Regions from separate parts of the Enterobacter sp. RHBSTW-00994 genome, predicted to be linked through region 1. Evidence: predicted binding sites of a transcription regulator. Region 1 holds the regulator's gene; each other region holds the start of a gene.
The links. Region 1 encodes PurR, which represses purine synthesis genes. Its sites were predicted from a motif close to CANGCAAACGTTTGCNTG; they were not measured.
Positions count from the first base shown of each region.

Region 1 (5,916 bases):
CCACGTACTGCAAACGAGATGTACCACCTGCGTGATGCCTCTCCTGTCGACCGTGGCGAACTCGAAAGCGGCGATCTGGTCTTCTTCCGCACCCAAGGGCGTGGGATGGCCGACCATGTGGGCGTTTACGTAGGTAACGGGAAATTCATCCAGTCTCCACGTAGCGGCCAGGACATTCAAATCACCTCTCTGAGCGAAGATTACTGGGTACGCCACTACGTGGGCGCTCGCCGTGTGATGACGCCAAAAACCATCCGCTAACCCCTGCCCTGCCACCTCCGTGGCAGGGTAAGTTCCTCTTTTGCATACCCTTTCAATTTGCTACTCTATCCCTGCTGTCTTTATGGTTATTGGCAGCAACAAAATAATAAGGAGAGAAGCAATGTCGTTCGAATTACCTGCACTACCGTATGCAAAAGACGCCCTGGCCCCACACATTTCTGTGGAAACCCTGGAATACCATTACGGCAAACATCACCAGACGTATGTCACCAACCTGAATAACCTGATCAAAGACACCGATTTCGAAGGCAAAACGCTGGAAGAGATCGTACGCAGTTCTGAAGGGGGCGTGTTCAATAACGCGGCTCAGGTGTGGAACCATACGTTTTACTGGCACTGCCTGGCTCCAAATGCGGGCGGAGAACCTACCGGTGAACTGGCTGCTGCTATTAATGCTACATTTGGCAGCTTCGCAGATTTTAAAGCGAAGTTTACTGATGCCGCAGTGAAAAACTTTGGCTCTGGCTGGACCTGGCTCGTGAAAGAGGCTGATGGCAAGCTGGCTATCGTTTCGACCTCTAACGCAGGCACGCCACTGACCACTAAAGCAACACCACTGATGACGGTCGATGTGTGGGAACACGCATATTACATCGATTACCGTAATGCCCGTCCAAATTACCTGGAGCATTTCTGGGCACTGGTTAACTGGGAATTTGTTGCGAAGAATTTCGCTGCATAAAAGACACGCAGAAGGGTTCGCCCTTCTGCGTTTTTATTTAATCTGTGGCGCAAGCCGTTTCAGGTTGTTTACGTCCTGACATCAACACCAGCAACAACCCGAGTGCAGCAATAATCGCCCCCATCACAGGAACAAAGCTGTAGCCCAGGCCACCTGAAATCACCGCCCCACCTGCGGCGGCCCCGAGAGCATTCCCCAGGTTAAACGCCCCGATATTTACCGAAGACGACAGACCCGGTGCTTCGCTGGCCACACGCATGACGCGCATTTGCAGTGGTGGGACTACCGCAAACGTTGCCGCGCCCCAGATAACCATACTGACAGCAGCCCCGACTTCACTGCGCGCAAGCCACGGGATCGCCAGCATAATGATAATCAGCAAGGTTAAGAACCCTTTCAGCGTACCACTGACGGAGCGATCGGCCAGTTTTCCCCCCAGGTAGTTCCCCAGAGAAAATCCGACGCCAATCAACACCAGCATAGCCGTCACAAAGACGGGAGTCGCATGGGTAATGTCGTGCAGTACCGGCGAAATATAGGTATAGAGCGTAAACATCGCCCCCGCACCCAGTACGGTGGTCAGAAGTGCCGACAACACCTGAGGGCGCATCAATACCGCCAGTTCATTACGGACATCAGGACGCTCGCCGGCGCTCCCTTTTGGTAATGAGAAGAAGAGCGCGACCATTGCCACAACACCCAGCGCGGCCGTTGCCAGGAAAGACATCCGCCAGCCAATGACCTCTCCCAGCCATGTTGCCGCCGGCACACCACCAATATTGGCGATCGTCAGCCCCATAAACATGGTTGCCACTGCGCTGGCCTGTTTATGTTTAGGCACGACACTGGCAGCAACAACCGAGCCCAGGCCGAAGAATGCACCATGGTTAAGACTCGTCAGAATGCGTGACAGCATCAACGTGGTGTAATCCGGCGAAATGGCTGAAAGCACATTTCCCAGCGTAAAGATAGCCATCAGGAAAATCAGAGCATTACGGCGAGCACGATGCGAAAGCAGCAACGTCATTAACGGTGCGCCAACCATTACACCAATGGCATAAGCACTGATCAGCATGCCTGCCGCAGGTATAGAAACATCTACACCCCGGGCAATAACCGGCAGTAGCCCCATCGGGGAGAACTCAGTAGTGCCAATCCCAAAGGCGCCAATCGCCAGGGCCAGCAGAGGAAAATTGATTTTCATGGGTCAACTCCGGATGCTGCGTCGGTTCTCGACACAGAACAAAGAAGCGGAAAGCATGACATCAATCACAAAAAATGAAAAGTTAGCAAAACAGCAAAAGATATTTAGCGGAAAAGCAACAATTGAGGAAGGTTCGGAGGGAGAGGTTTCTCCCCCCGTTTAAATCAGTGCAGAATGGCAGTAAAACCTGCGGCAACAATCAAACCCAGCACAATAATGGTGGTCGTTAACGAAAACTTAAGATCGGTACTCATCAATTTTTCCCCTTTTAATCCCCACATGAAAAGTGAGCTTGCTCATTTTTACACAGTTTACGTCAAAAATCTTCCAGGATTTAAACTGATAACCACTTTTGCTCTTCCCCTTTTGGTCAAGATCAGACAAAATTCCACGCTAAATTTATTAGCGTACCGGCCATTGACCCCCTCCTGACGTCCTGTGTCGTTTTCCCGGCGTGTCGCGATTCATAATTGCGTGATAAGGGTGAGAGAAGGCAAACGTTTACCTTCAAGTTTTTCAGGAGCTTAGGATATGGTCTGGAGTGACATTTAATGGCAACAATAAAAGACGTGGCAAAACGCGCAAACGTTTCCACTACAACCGTATCACATGTAATTAACAAAACGCGCTTTGTTGCTGAAGAGACACGCAATGCGGTCTGGGCAGCGATTAAAGAGCTACACTATTCGCCGAGTGCCGTTGCACGCAGCCTGAAAGTCAATCACACCAAATCCATTGGTTTGCTGGCGACCAGTAGTGAAGCAGCCTATTTTGCTGAGATTATTGAAGCAGTAGAAAAAAATTGCTTCCAGAAAGGCTATACGCTGATCCTGGGCAATGCATGGAACAGCATTGAAAAACAACGCGCTTACCTGTCCATGATGGCGCAAAAGCGCGTTGATGGTCTGCTGGTTATGTGTTCCGAATACCCTGAGTCCGTGCTCTCCATGCTGGAAGAGTATCGCCATATTCCTATGGTTGTGATGGACTGGGGAGATACCCGGGCTGATTTCACCGACTCAGTGAATGATAACGCCTTCGAAGGTGGTTACATGGCGGGACGCTACCTGGTTGAGCGTGGCCACCGCGATATTGGCGTCATTCCGGGTCCACTGGAGCGCAACACTGGAGCGGGACGTCTGGCTGGATTTATGAAAGCGATGGAAGAAGCGCTGATCACAGTTCCGGAAAACTGGATTGTACAGGGCGATTTTGAGCCTGAATCTGGTTATCACGCCATGCAGCAGATCGTGTCACAGCCGCACCGACCAACCGCTGTATTCTGCGGTGGCGACATTATGGCGATGGGCGCACTGTGTGCAGCCGATGAACTTGGTCTGCGCGTACCACAGGATATTTCGGTGATCGGGTATGACAATGTGCGAAATGCTCGCTTCTTTACACCGGCACTGACCACGATTCATCAGCCAAAAGATTCACTTGGTGAAACAGCGTTCAATATGTTGATGGACAGAATTGTCAGCAAGCGCGAAGAATCGCAAACAATTGAAGTCCACCCTCGGCTTATCGAGCGTCGCTCTGTTGCGGATGGCCCATTCCGTGACTATCGTCGCTAATGCTCTTTTCGGAGCCGGTTAATCCGGCTCCCTCAACCACTCTTTATTCATCGTTTCACTGTCTCCCAGATACTCCAGTAGCCAGGCCAGCGCAGGCGAAATATCATTTTGCTGCCAGGTAAGACAACAAGCTGCATCCGGGAACGGGTTCTCCAGTTCCAGCGAAACCCACTCACCGCTGTCAATTTTTGGACGCGCAAAGTGTACGGGAACCATCGCCACACACAGCCCGGCCGACAAACATGTTGCTGAGGATTCCCAGTCAGGCGCAACAACACGCCTTTGGTTGTCCAGCAACCAGGTAATACGCTTCGGCAGTGAACGGGACGTATCTTCCCGCACCAGTGAAGGCCAGTTACGGAGTGTGTCGTCACTCAGCGGCCCCTTCATTGCAGCCAGGGGGTGGTGACTTGCCACCACACAAGTCCAGCTGAGCATTCCCATATCGCGAAACGCATAGCGCCCCCCGACAGGAATGGCCTGCGTTGCGCCAATAGCCATTTCGACCCTGCCATCCGCCAGAGCATCCCAGACGCCGTTGAATACTTCCTGTGAAACCCGCAACTCAACATCAGAGAAATGGCGATAAAAATCGACAATCATTTGCCGAGTCCGTTCGGGTTTGACGATATTGTCGACGGCAATGGAGAGATGCCCTCGCCAACCGTTCGCTATTTGCTGGCACTGCTCACGGGTGATCTGCATTTTTTTGATAACAGAACGCCCTTCTTTCAAAAACCATACACCTGCAGGTGTTAACTCCACATCGCGATGGCGTCGTTCAAACAGCGGCACTGCCAGCCACTCCTCCAGTTGACGCACCGTATAGCTTATCGCTGATGGAACCCGATGAAGCTCCTGAGCTGCACCGCTGAAACTGCCGTTACGGGCGACAGCATCCACCACTTCCAAAGAATAATCTGACCACATTTTCTGCCTACAAAAAATTTGAATGCACTCGCCAAATATTAGCGTTTCACAAGCAGCTTTGCACTCCCTACACTCAGCGCCAATGTACACCTGCCTCCTCAGGAGAAAAAAACAATGCACCCCAGGAAAGGATTTTTAGTGTGGCTCGGCGGCTTAAGCGTGCTGGGTTTTTTGGCCACCGATATGTATTTACCGGCTTTCGCTGCTATGCAGGAAGATTTACAAACACCTGCCGCGGCCATTAGCGCCAGCCTGAGTTTATTTCTTGCAGGCTTTGCGTTTGCTCAACTGCTTTGGGGACCACTCTCTGACCGATTTGGTCGTAAACCGGTGCTGTTACTGGGGTTAGCCATTTTTGCTTTGGGTTGTCTGGGGATGTTGTGGGTACGTGACGCCACCTGGTTGCTGGTATTGCGTTTCGTTCAGGCGGTCGGTGTCTGTGCCGCAGCAGTCACCTGGCAAGCGCTGGTAACGGATCACTATCCGGCGTCACGCACCAATCGTATCTTTGCCACAATTATGCCACTGGTGGGGCTTTCTCCAGCCCTCGCACCTTTGCTGGGAAGCTGGATCCTGGCGCATTTTGACTGGCAGGCTATCTTCGCCACGTTGTTTGCAATCACCCTGATACTGATGCTGCCTGCCTTAACGCTGAAACCTGCATCTAAGGAAAAACCACATCCGGATGCAAAACCGATTACGTTTATCTCTTTACTGCGTACCAAAGCATATCGCGGTAACGTCCTGATTTACGCTGCCTGTTCAGCAAGTTTTTTTGCGTGGCTGACTGGTTCACCGTTTATTTTGCATGAGATGGGCTACGGTCCGGCGGCTATCGGCCTGAGTTATGTCCCACAAACGATCGCCTTCCTGGTCGGTGGATATGGGTGTCGCGCCGCGCTGCAAAAATGGCAAGGACAGCAGATGCTACCGTGGCTATTGGCTCTTTTCGCACTCAGCGTCATAAGTACCTGGGCAGTAGGTTTTATCCCTGGCGTTTCACTGACGGCAATTTTGAGCCCATTCTGCGTAATGGCTATCGCAAATGGCGCAATTTATCCTATCGTCGTGGCGCAAGCCTTGCGTCCATTCCCACAAGCGACGGGAAGCGCTGCCGCATTACAGAACACTCTGCAACTGGGCCTGTGCTTCCTGGCAAGTCTTGTCGTTTCTGCGTTGATCGCCACGCCGCTGTTGACCACCACCAGCGTTATGCTTGTTACAGTCGTTCTGGCTGCTAT
Region 1 covers NZ_CP056199.1:2,032,258-2,038,173, reverse strand. The annotation lists gene HV346_RS09800 (C40 family peptidase) at 1-261, shown strand, start outside; gene sodB (superoxide dismutase [Fe]) at 383-964, shown strand; gene HV346_RS09790 (MFS transporter) at 1,002-2,168, opposite strand; gene HV346_RS09785 (hypothetical protein) at 2,167-2,331, shown strand; gene HV346_RS09780 (YnhF family membrane protein) at 2,333-2,422, opposite strand; gene purR (HTH-type transcriptional repressor PurR) at 2,720-3,745, shown strand; gene punR (DNA-binding transcriptional activator PunR) at 3,764-4,675, opposite strand; gene punC (purine nucleoside transporter PunC) at 4,790-5,916, shown strand, end outside.

Region 2 (5,916 bases), 1.4 Mb from region 1:
GGAGATCGTCAGTTTCTCGCGCAGCATTTCCACCATGGCATCTGGCATATCGCGCTGATAAACAAAGCGAACCGGCTCAGCAGTCAGACGCTGTTTCAGGCTGGACGACATCAGCTCCATCAGACTGGCTTCCATCTCGTGCACCAGGTCATATTCGGCGTCACGGGTCATCTTCATGGAATAAGCGTTTAACGCATCGTAATCGAAGAAGCCTTTGAAGATGTCATCCAGACAATAGCGCAGAATGTTATCCAGCAGAATCATTGGTTTGCGTCTGCGTGGCGTTTCTGGTGGCAGATTCACGAAGCGCGGAACCTTATCGGATGGGATCTCCAGCAGCGCGTAGCGAATGGTGTCGCCGCGAATAATCTCCACTGCAAGGTAGGTGTAGTCATCCTTCAGGAACTGCACCAGGTCGGTTTCGCGGTTAATCAGAATAGGGGTAATGTGCTGACGCAGATACTGTTTGAAGTAGTGGCGTAGCCAGTTTTGTTGGTTGACGGAAAGTTGGCGTTCGTTGATCAGGAAGATCTGGTTGCGTGCCATTTCCAGCAGCAGTTCGTTGTACAGACCGTCAAATTCCTGATCGGCTTTCAATACGCGAGCCTGAATTTTTCCAAGCAAATGACGCGAGTGCGAATTTAAGCCCTGCTCTTCGCTGATGATGATTCGCCGCTTCAGTTCCGCAAAGCGAACCTTGTAGAATTCATCCAGGTTATTGGAATAAATACCCAAAAAACGCATACGCTCAATCAGCGGGTTACTTTTATCAGCCGCTTCCTGAAGCACACGTTCGTTGAATGCTAACCAGCTTAGCTCTTTCTCGATGTATAACTTTTCCTGACCCATTACAGCTCACACTCCAGTTCAATCACAGGACGTGGTAAATCCGTCTCGTCCTTATTATGGCGAGCATTTCCACGATATGTCCAACAGTGCCAGAAAAGTATGACAGTAAACCGACTATACAACAGGTAATCAGCCCTAAACAGGCTGATTTTTTACAGTTTTTGTCTTTTGCAGGCATTAAAAAGCCGGCTATCGCCGGCTTGATAAACTACTCGTCTGAAGCATGTCCTTGCGGTGGCAGCTTAACGCCGTCCAGCCAGGCGGCATTGTCGCGCATCTCAAGCCGACCACTAAGGAACCAGTCAACGACCAAAGGATAGATGGCATGTTCTTGTGCCTGAACACGCGCAGTCACATCCTCTTCGTTGTCACCATCGAAAACCGGGACTTTAGCTTGCAGAATGACCGGCCCACCGTCTAACTCGTCGGTAACAAAGTGCACAGACGTACCGTGGACTTCGTCGCCATTTTCCAGCACCTGACGGTGTGTGTGCAGGCCTGGATATTTAGGAAGCAGGGAAGGGTGGATATTAAGCAGACGACCGGAGTAATGCGCCACAAACGTCGGACTCAGAATACGCATGTATCCTGCTAATACCACGACGTCGGGAGCATAGGCATCAATCTCTTGCACCAGTTCGCGGTCAAATGCCTCACGGCCTGAGAACTGACTGGCCTCCAGCACGTGCGCAGGGATATTCGCTTCACGCGCACGTTCAAGGCCGAACGCGTCGGCCTTGTTACTGAAAACAGCGCGTATAGTGCTACTGATCCGCTTCTGTTCGCAGGCATCAATGATGGCCTGCAAATTGCTACCGTTGCCGGAAATCAGCACCACGATGTTTTTCATTCAATGACCACGCGCTGTTCGGAATCAGATGCTTTGATGATACCGATTTTCCACGCGTTTTCACCTTTTGCATTCATCAGGCTGATAGCTTTTTCTGCTTCACTGGCTGGCAATGCGATAAGCATGCCTACGCCACAGTTGAAGGTGCGATACATCTCGTGATCGCTGACGTTACCCGCTGTTTGCAGCCAGTTGAACACGGACGGCCACTGCCAGGAGGACTCGTCGATCACCGCCTGGGTATTATCCGGCAGGACGCGTGGAATGTTTTCCCAGAAACCGCCGCCAGTCAGGTGCGCGATAGCGTGAACATCCACATTCTCGATAAGCTCCAGAATGTTTTTCACATAGATACGGGTCGGGGCCAGCAGGTGGTCGGCAAGTGGTTTGCCATCAAGCTCTGTTGTCAGTGGGTCGCAACCGCTGACTTCGATAATCTTACGTACCAGAGAGTAACCGTTAGAGTGCGGGCCGCTGGAGCCCAGTGCAATCAGGACATCGCCATCGGCAACTTTGCTGCCATCGATAATTTCTGATTTCTCAACCACACCGACGCAGAAACCTGCAACGTCATAATCTTCACCGTGATACATGCCAGGCATTTCAGCGGTTTCACCGCCGACCAGCGAGCATCCTGACTGCAGACACCCTTCGGCAATACCGGTAATCACGCTCGCGGCGGTATCTACATCCAGCTTGCCGGTAGCGTAGTAGTCGAGGAAGAACAGCGGTTCCGCGCCCTGGACCACCAGGTCGTTAACGCACATCGCGACCAGATCGATACCGATGGTGTCGTGACGTTTAAGATCCATTGCCAGGCGCAGTTTTGTTCCTACACCGTCAGTTCCCGAGACCAGAACAGGTTCACGATATTTTTGCGGCAGAGCGCACAGTGCGCCGAATCCACCCAGACCACCCATTACTTCCGGGCGGCGGGTTTTTTTCACCACACCTTTGATTCGGTCAACCAGCGCATTACCTGCGTCAATATCAACACCGGCATCTTTGTAGCTGAGAGAAGTTTTGTTGGTCACGGCTCAAGTCCCCACGCGATTGCATTGCATAGTAAGAAAAATCGGCGCAATTCTAACAGTCCAGGCAAACGTTTGCGAGCCTATTCTGCAAGAGAAATATCCCTGGGGATTTTTTTACGGCTACACCCATCTAACGCCTTCAAACTTGACTCTGTTCACGAAAATGAAACCGGTTTCGGTAATCTGCTTGCAACCCTCTTAGCCTTTGCACATCATCGAACTGAAACCGGTTTCTGTAACTGTTTTTGCAGAAAATAACGCAGAATGAGGGAAAGAGAATGTCAGGATTTAAAGAAGGTTTTCTGTGGGGTGGTGCTGTGGCGGCGCATCAGCTTGAAGGCGGCTGGAAGGAAGGGGGAAAAGGCATCAGCGTGGCGGACGTGATGACTGCGGGGGCGCACGGTGTGCCGCGTGAAATCACTAACGGTGTTCTGCAGGGGAAAAATTACCCTAACCACGAAGCCATTGACTTCTACCATCGCTATAAAGAAGACATCAGACTCTTTGCCGAGATGGGGTTTAAATGTTTTCGTACCTCCATCGCCTGGACGCGCCTTTTCCCAAAAGGTGATGAGCTGGAACCCAATGAAGCCGGTTTGCAGTTTTACGATGACCTGTTCGACGAGTGCCTGAAATACGGTATCGAACCGGTAATTACTTTGTCCCACTTCGAGATGCCTTTCCATCTGGTCACTGAGTACGGTGGCTGGCGTAATCGTAAGCTTATTGACTTCTTTGTCCGTTTTGCAAAAGTCGCGTTCCAGCGCTATCAGCATAAAGTGAAGTACTGGATGACTTTTAACGAGATCAACAACCAGGCTAACTTCCACGAAGATTTTGCGCCGTTTACGAACTCCGGGTTGAAATACGAACCAGGTGAAGATCGTGAGCCGGTGATGTTCCAGGCAGCCCACTATGAGCTGGTGGCCAGTGCTCTGGCTGTGAAAGCAGGGCGCGAAATCAACCCGTCACTGCAGATAGGCTGCATGATTGCCATGTGTCCCATTTATCCGCTAACCTGTGCGCCGGACGATATGATGATGGCGATGAACGCGATGCATCGACGTTACTGGTTTACCGATGTGCATGTTCGCGGAAAGTATCCGCAGCATCTGCTGAACTATTTTAACCGTCGTGGCTTTGCGCTGGATATCACCGACGAAGATAGGGCCGCACTGAAGCAGGGCTGTGTCGATTATATTGGTTTTAGTTATTACATGTCCTTCGCAACGAAAGCGACGGCGGACAACCCGGAGCTGGATTATGACGAAAGCAAGAGCCTGGTATCCAACCCGTATGTACAGAAATCTGACTGGGGCTGGCAGATTGATCCTGTTGGGCTGCGTTACTCCCTGAACTGGTTCTGGGATCACTATCAGTTGCCGCTGTTTATTGTCGAAAACGGTTTTGGTGCTATCGATGTTCAGGAGAGCGACGGTTCGGTGAACGACCAGTACCGTATTGATTACCTGGCAGCGCATATCAGCGAAATGAAAAAAGCGGTGGTGGAAGACGGCGTCGACCTGATGGGCTATACCCCGTGGGGCTGTATTGACCTGGTTTCGGCGGGAACAGGGGAGATGAAAAAGCGTTATGGCTTTATCTTTGTGGATAAAGACAACGAAGGGAACGGGACGCTCAACCGCAGCAAGAAAAAATCTTTTGATTGGTATCAGAAAGTGATTGCCAGCAACGGCGAGAATCTTTGACCACAGCCCGATGTCCTCTTCATAGCTCTCTTGCGCAAAGAGAGACTGTAAAAACAAAAGCCGGGATCCTCTCCGGCTTTTTTGTCTGTTTTATAATCTGTAACGGTGCATTAACCACTTTGCTTGATCGACGTCAAGCAAGACGGGTATGGCGTAATCCGAAAAAAGCGGTATAATCCGGCGATTTTTTTGCGGTTGCCACCTCAGAGGAGAAAGAGAATGAAGATTGTGGAAGTGAAACACCCACTCGTTAAACACAAGCTGGGCCTGATGCGTGAGCATGACATCAGCACGAAGCGTTTTCGCGAACTGGCATCGGAAGTGGGTAGCTTGCTGACTTACGAAGCAACCTCTGACCTGGCAACTGAAAAAGTGACCATCGAAGGCTGGAACGGCCCGGTACAGGTTGAGCAGATTAAAGGTAAGAAAATTACCGTTGTGCCAATCCTGCGAGCAGGTCTGGGTATGATGGAAGGTGTGCTTGAGCACGTACCAAGCGCGCGTATCAGCGTGGTGGGTATCTACCGTAACGAAGAAACTCTCGAACCCGTCCCGTACTTCCAGAAATTGGTGTCCAACATCGACGAGCGCATGGCGCTGGTGGTTGATCCCATGCTGGCAACGGGTGGCTCAATGATTGCCACCATCGATCTGCTGAAAAAAGCAGGTTGTAGCAGCATTAAAGTTCTGGTTCTGGTTGCCGCACCTGAGGGTATTGCTGCGCTGGAAAAAGCACACCCGGACGTTGAGTTGTACACTGCTTCTATCGACCAGGGGCTGAACGAGCACGGGTACATTATCCCGGGGCTTGGCGATGCCGGCGATAAGATTTTTGGTACTAAATAATCGAATAACGAATAAAAAGCCGACTTTGATAGTCGGCTTTTTTTTGAATAAAAACACAACCAACCCACAATACTTAAGGAAAACACTATGACGCGCCGTACTATCGGGGTGAGTGAAAGACCGCCGCTTTTACAGACAATCCCGCTTAGTTTGCAGCACCTGTTCGCCATGTTTGGTGCAACCGTGCTGGTGCCAATCCTGTTTCACATTAACCCGGCCACCGTACTGCTGTTTAATGGCGTCGGGACGCTGCTTTACCTCTTTATCTGTAAGGGGAAAATTCCTGCTTATCTGGGTTCCAGCTTTGCCTTTATCTCGCCCGTTCTGCTGTTGTTGCCGCTGGGTTATGAAGTGGCGCTGGGTGGCTTTATTATGTGTGGTGTGCTGTTCTGCCTGGTCTCCTTCATTGTGAAGAAAGCTGGTACGGGCTGGCTGGATGTGATGTTCCCGCCTGCGGCGATGGGCGCAATCGTTGCCGTCATTGGTCTGGAGTTGGCCGGCGTCGCGGCGAATATGGCTGGCCTGCTGCCTGCCGATGGTCAGTCCCCGGATTCTAAAACCATTATCATCTCGCTGGTCACGCTGGGTGTGACGGTATTTGGTTCAGTGCTGTTCCGTGGTTTTATGG
Region 2 covers NZ_CP056199.1:3,442,466-3,448,381, reverse strand. The annotation lists gene ppk1 (polyphosphate kinase 1) at 1-849, opposite strand, end outside; gene purN (phosphoribosylglycinamide formyltransferase) at 1,058-1,699, opposite strand; gene purM (phosphoribosylformylglycinamidine cyclo-ligase) at 1,696-2,733, opposite strand; gene HV346_RS16525 (6-phospho-beta-glucosidase) at 3,012-4,442, shown strand; gene upp (uracil phosphoribosyltransferase) at 4,662-5,288, shown strand; gene uraA (uracil permease) at 5,376-5,916, shown strand, end outside.
Region 2: purM (phosphoribosylformylglycinamidine cyclo-ligase) is a predicted target of PurR. The motif match lies at 2,795-2,812, and genes of this name have one in related genera.

Region 3 (5,916 bases), 400 kb from region 1:
GCACCTTAAACAGCTTGCTCAAGGCTGAAAGCATCTGCGCGTAGCTGTGGTTTCAGCCTGTCATTCATCACTTTAATCGCATCACCCAACTGCATCATGCGTCCGGCAATCGTCACACCGGGTTGCGCCAGCAAACACAAGGCTGCATTTTCACCGGGTTCAACCACCAGCAAACTCACCTCTTCCGCCGTATCGCTAAGACTCACACTGGCAGCATCACCTGTCACCGGCATCCAGCTGATACCGTGCGCCAGAAAATGCCAGCTTTTAGGCATCTGGGGTTTAAGGAAACGGATAGCAACCAGGGCGTTTAGCACCAGTTCAGCACGCTGTTCTTTAGACAGCTCAAGGTCACGGCATTTCTCTTCAAATGAGAAATAAAGCGCAGCATCATCGACGCAAAAGCCTGAAGGGGCGAACGCATCCGGAGTAAGCATACGGCGTGCAAAACGAGAGCGAAACAACATGCCATTGGCTAAATCCAGCATCATGCGATCATGTTCGTCGCAAAAATACCAGCGCCAGTTATCGTCAGGTTTAATTCGCATTTGTCTCTCCCGTCCCCGAAACATCCTGTTCTAAAAATGTCCTGATTGTCGCTTCGTTTATAACATCAATAATAAAAGACCATAATGTCTAAATAAGCAACAGTGACGGAATATAAAACAACCAGGGCTGGAAATAAAGCCCTGGTTGTCTGATTACGAGAAAAGATTAGATATGAGTGACGATTTCTTTAATCAACTGCGGGCCTTTAAAAATAAAGCCAGAATAGATCTGAACCAGAGATGCTCCGGCAGCAACCTTCTCACGTGCAGCAATGACAGAATCAATTCCACCCACACCAATAATGGGAAGCTGTCCTTTTAATTCGGCAGACAGAGCACGAATAATTTCTGTACTTTTTAATTGTACCGGACGACCACTCAAACCACCCGTTTCGTCACAGTTTTTCATTCCCTGAACCAGGGAACGATCGAGGGTGGTATTGGTTGCAATAACACCATCGATATTATGCCGAACTAAACTATCTGCCACCTGGATCAATTCTTCGACAGAAAGATCCGGAGCGATCTTAACCGCGACAGGAACATATTTATGGTGGATCGCCTGCAGCTCATTTTGTTTATTTTTAATGGCACTCAGCAGATCGTCCAGTGCTTCACCATATTGCAAAGAGCGCAGCCCCGGCGTATTCGGTGAGGAAATATTCACCGCAATATAACCGGCATAAGCGTAGACTTTTTCCATACAAATCAGATAGTCGTCTTTGCCCTGCTCTACTGGCGTGTCTTTATTCTTGCCAATATTGATGCCTAACACGCCGTCAAAATGTGCTTTTTTAACGTTCACAACCAGATGATCAACACCAAGGTTATTAAAGCCCATCCGGTTGATCAACCCTTCGGCTTCCACCAAACGGAACAAACGCGGTTTATCATTACCTGGTTGCGGACGCGGTGTCACCGTCCCGATTTCGATGGAGCCGAACCCCATCGCACCCAGTGCATCAATGCACTCGCCATTTTTATCCAGACCCGCCGCCAGACCCAGTGGGTTTTTGAAGGTCAGTCCCATGCATTGCACAGGTTTTTCTGGCACGTTCTGACGCACCAGTGCTTCCAGTGGCGTACCCGTGATACGGCGTAATTGCTGAAATGTAAATTCATGAGCGCGCTCTGGATCGAGCTGGAAAAGGGCTTTACGAACGAAGGGGTAGTACATGAACTCTCCTGGATTCCCGGTGTGCAAACCGGGGGCGTATTATCTGCGATTGTCTCAAGAAAGGGAATTGACCTGCGGCAAAAAAGACGCGTAAAACGCAATCGTTTACTTCGCAGCCCTCTCTTTATGCAATTTTCTGCATTTTAATTGCAGATAAATCATTTAGTGGAATAACACCGCAATGTCACACTCCTGAAAATTGTTATTAATGTTAGATAAAAGCAAACAATTGGTTATAAGGAGCATACATGCGCGTCATCACTCTGGCTGGAAGTCCACGCTTCCCTTCTCGTTCCAGCGCATTACTGGAATATGCCCGTGAAAAACTTAACGCTCTGGATATTGAAGTGTGCCACTGGAATCTGCACAACTTTGAACCGGAAGATCTGCTCTACGCCCGATTCGATAGCCCGGCGCTCAACACCCTGATTGAACAGCTCAAAGAGGCTGACGGGTTAATCGTGGCGACCCCCATCTATAAGGCTTCTTTTTCTGGCGCATTAAAAACCTTGCTTGATCTGTTACCGGAACGCGCTCTGGACGGCAAAGTGGTTTTGCCGCTGGCAACCGGCGGTACAGTAGCCCATTTACTGGCTGTCGATTACGCCCTGAAACCTGTCCTCAGTGCCTTAAAGGCGCAGGAGATCCTGCACGGCGTCTTTGCTGATGACTCGCAGGTTATTGATTATCAGCATAAACCGCACTTCACGCCGAATCTGCAAACCCGTCTCGACAGCGCACTGGAAACCTTCTGGCAGGCCTTGCACCGCAAAGATGCTCAGGTTCCTACATTGACTCAACCACAGGGGGTTGCACATGTTTAAAACATTGACCCGTATTGGGCTGGCAGGGCTGATGGCGATTTCAGCCCTGGCTCAGGCGGCGGAGAATGCACCAGAAAGCCTGCGAATTGGCTACCAAAAAGGCAGCGTCAGTATGGTTCTGGCAAAAAGCCACCAGCTGCTGGAAAAACGCTATCCGGAGACAAAATTCTCATGGATAGAGTTTCCTGCCGGACCACAAATGCTGGAAGCGCTCAATATCGGCAGTATTGATCTCGGCAGTACTGGCGATATTCCACCTATCTTCGCGCAGGCTGCCGGAGCGGATCTGGTTTACGTTGGCGTTGAACCGGCAAAACCCAAAGCCGAAGTCATCCTTGTTCCTGAAAACAGTGCCATTAAGAACGTGGCTGAGCTAAAAGGTCACAAAGTGGCGTTCCAGAAAGGCTCCAGTTCACACAATCTGCTGCTGAGAGCCTTACAGGAAGCGGGGCTTAAATTCACTGATATTCAGCCTGTTTATCTGACTCCGGCGGATGCGCGAGCTGCGTTCCAGCAAGGAAATGTTGACGCATGGGCTATCTGGGATCCTTACTACTCCGCAGCGTTACTACAGGGTGGCGTAAGAGTATTAAAAGATGGCACAACGCTGAAACAGACCGGTTCGTTCTATCTCGCAGCGCGTCCATATGCGGAAAAAAACGGAGCATTTATTCAGGGCGTTCTCGACACCTTTACTCAGGCAGATGCGTTAACCCAGAGCCAGCGTCAGGAAAGCATTACGTTACTGGCAAAAACAATGGGGTTACCTGAGCCTGTTATCGCCAGCTATCTCGATCACCGTCCACCGACCACGATTACCCCGCTGAATGAACATGTTGCGGCACTTCAGCAACAGACTGCAGATCTCTTTTATCAAAATCGCCTTGTACCAAAGCAGGTAAACATTCGTGACCGTATCTGGCAACCCGCAAGCAAAGAAGGAACGAAATCATGAGTCTGAATCTTTTCTGGCTTTTACCCACCCACGGTGATGGACACTATCTTGGCACAGAAGAAGGTTCCCGCCCGGTTGACCACGGCTATCTGCAACAAATTGCGCAGGCTGCAGACAGGATCGGTTTTACCGGAGTACTGATCCCAACAGGACGCTCCTGCGAAGATGCGTGGCTGGTGGCCGCGTCGATGATCCCGGTCACCCAACGTCTGAAGTTTCTCGTGGCGTTGCGCCCAAGCGTTGTCTCCCCTACCGTGGCTGCGCGCCAGGCGGCAACCCTTGACAGGCTTTCAAACGGACGAGCCCTGTTTAACCTGGTGACAGGCAGCGATCCACAAGAATTAGCGGGCGATGGCGTGTTCCTTGATCACACAGAACGTTATGAAGCCTCTGCTGAATTCACCCGCGTCTGGCGTCGTTTGCTGGAAGGCGAAACCGTCACCTTTGAAGGAAAACATGTTCACGTCCGTGATGCGAAGCTCTATTTCCCTCCGGTACAGCAGCCACGCCCCCCTCTCTATTTTGGTGGGTCATCCGATGTCGCGCAGGATCTGGCCGCAGAACAGGTTGACCTCTATCTGACGTGGGGCGAACCGCCTGAGCTGGTAAAAGAGAAGATTGCCCAGGTGCGCGCCAAAGCTGCGGCACTGGGTCGTAGCGTGCGTTTTGGCATTCGCTTGCATGTCATTGTGCGCGAAACCAATGAAGAAGCCTGGCAGGCTGCTGACCGTCTGATTTCACATCTGGATGATAACACCATCGCGAAAGCCCAGGCGGCGTTTGCCAAAACGGATTCCGTTGGGCAACACCGGATGGCCTCACTGCATAATGGTAAACGCGAAAACCTGGAGATCAGCCCGAATCTGTGGGCGGGTGTCGGCCTGGTTCGTGGTGGCGCAGGGACTGCACTGGTTGGGGATGGTCCAACCGTCGCGGCGCGTATTAATGAATATGCGGCGCTTGGGATCGACAGCTTTATTTTGTCCGGATATCCGCATCTGGAAGAAGCGTACAAAGTGGGTGAACTGTTATTCCCGCATCTGGATGTTGCCATCCCGGAAATTCCACAACCCCGGACATTACAGCTACAGGGCGAAGCCGTGGCTAACGAGTTTATTCCCCGGAAAGTCGCGCAAAGCTAAGGAGCCACCATGTCTGCCACATCGCAAAAATGGCTGCTGCGTGCTGCCCCCTGGTTTTTACCCGTCGGGATCGTCATCGTCTGGCAACTCGCCTCTTCTGCGGGCTGGCTGTCGAGCCGCATTCTGCCCTCTCCGGAAGGGGTCGTTGAAGCATTCTGGTCACTCAGCGTGAGCGGTGAATTATGGCAACATCTCGCGATCAGCTCCTGGCGTGCAGTGATTGGCTTTTCGATTGGCGGAAGTATTGGCCTGACGCTCGGCCTGATTAGTGGCTTATCCCGTTGGGGCGAGCGGTTGCTGGATACCTCAATTCAGATGCTACGCAACGTGCCACATCTGGCATTAATTCCGCTGGTTATTTTGTGGTTTGGCATCGATGAAAGCGCCAAGATTTTCCTCGTGGCTTTGGGAACGTTGTTTCCGATTTACATTAATACCTGGCATGGGATCCGCAACATCGATCGTGGTCTGGTGGAGATGGCGCGCAGCTACGGGTTATCTGGCTTTTCTCTTTTTATCAATGTGATCCTGCCGGGCGCCCTGCCCTCCATCATGGTTGGCGTCCGGTTTGCTCTCGGTCTGATGTGGCTGACATTAATTGTCGCCGAGACTATTTCAGCTAACGCCGGAATTGGTTATCTGGCCATGAATGCCCGTGAATTTCTGCAAACCGACGTGGTGGTGGTGGCCATCATTCTTTACGCCCTGCTCGGTAAACTGGCAGATGTCAGCGCCCAGTGGCTGGAACGAAGCTGGTTACGATGGAACCCGGCCTACACGACTCAGGAGGTTAAAGCATGAATACCGCCCGACTGAACCAGGGGACACCGCTGCTACTGAGCGGCGTCACTAAACGCTACAGTAAAAACACCATTCTTAATGCGCTGGATCTGCATATCCCCGCCGGGCAATTTGTGGCCGTTGTGGGTCGTAGCGGCGGCGGCAAGAGTACCCTCCTGCGTCTTTTAGCAGGGCTGGAATCTCCCAGTGGCGGCGAGATTCTGGCAGGTACAACACCGCTGGCAACTATTCAGGATGATACCCGCATGATGTTTCAGGACGCTCGCCTGCTGCCCTGGAAAACGGTGATTGATAACGTCGGCCTGGGTCTGAAAGGTAACTGGCGGGGCAACGCGCATCAGGCATTGGCAGCTGTGGGTCTGGAAAACCGCGCCGGTGAATGGCCTGCCGCGCTTTCAGGCGGACAGAAACAGCGCGTGGCGCTGGCCAGGGCACTGATTCACCGCCCCGGATTGCTGCTGCTCGATGA
Region 3 covers NZ_CP056199.1:1,635,259-1,641,174, reverse strand. The annotation lists gene HV346_RS07655 (YcbX family protein) at 1-9, shown strand, start outside; gene zapC (cell division protein ZapC) at 6-548, opposite strand; gene pyrD (quinone-dependent dihydroorotate dehydrogenase) at 715-1,725, opposite strand; gene ssuE (NADPH-dependent FMN reductase) at 1,974-2,549, shown strand; gene HV346_RS07635 (sulfonate ABC transporter substrate-binding protein) at 2,542-3,504, shown strand; gene ssuD (FMNH2-dependent alkanesulfonate monooxygenase) at 3,501-4,646, shown strand; gene ssuC (aliphatic sulfonate ABC transporter permease SsuC) at 4,656-5,447, shown strand; gene ssuB (aliphatic sulfonates ABC transporter ATP-binding protein) at 5,444-5,916, shown strand, end outside.
Region 3: pyrD (quinone-dependent dihydroorotate dehydrogenase) is a predicted target of PurR. The motif match lies at 1,820-1,837, and genes of this name have one in related genera.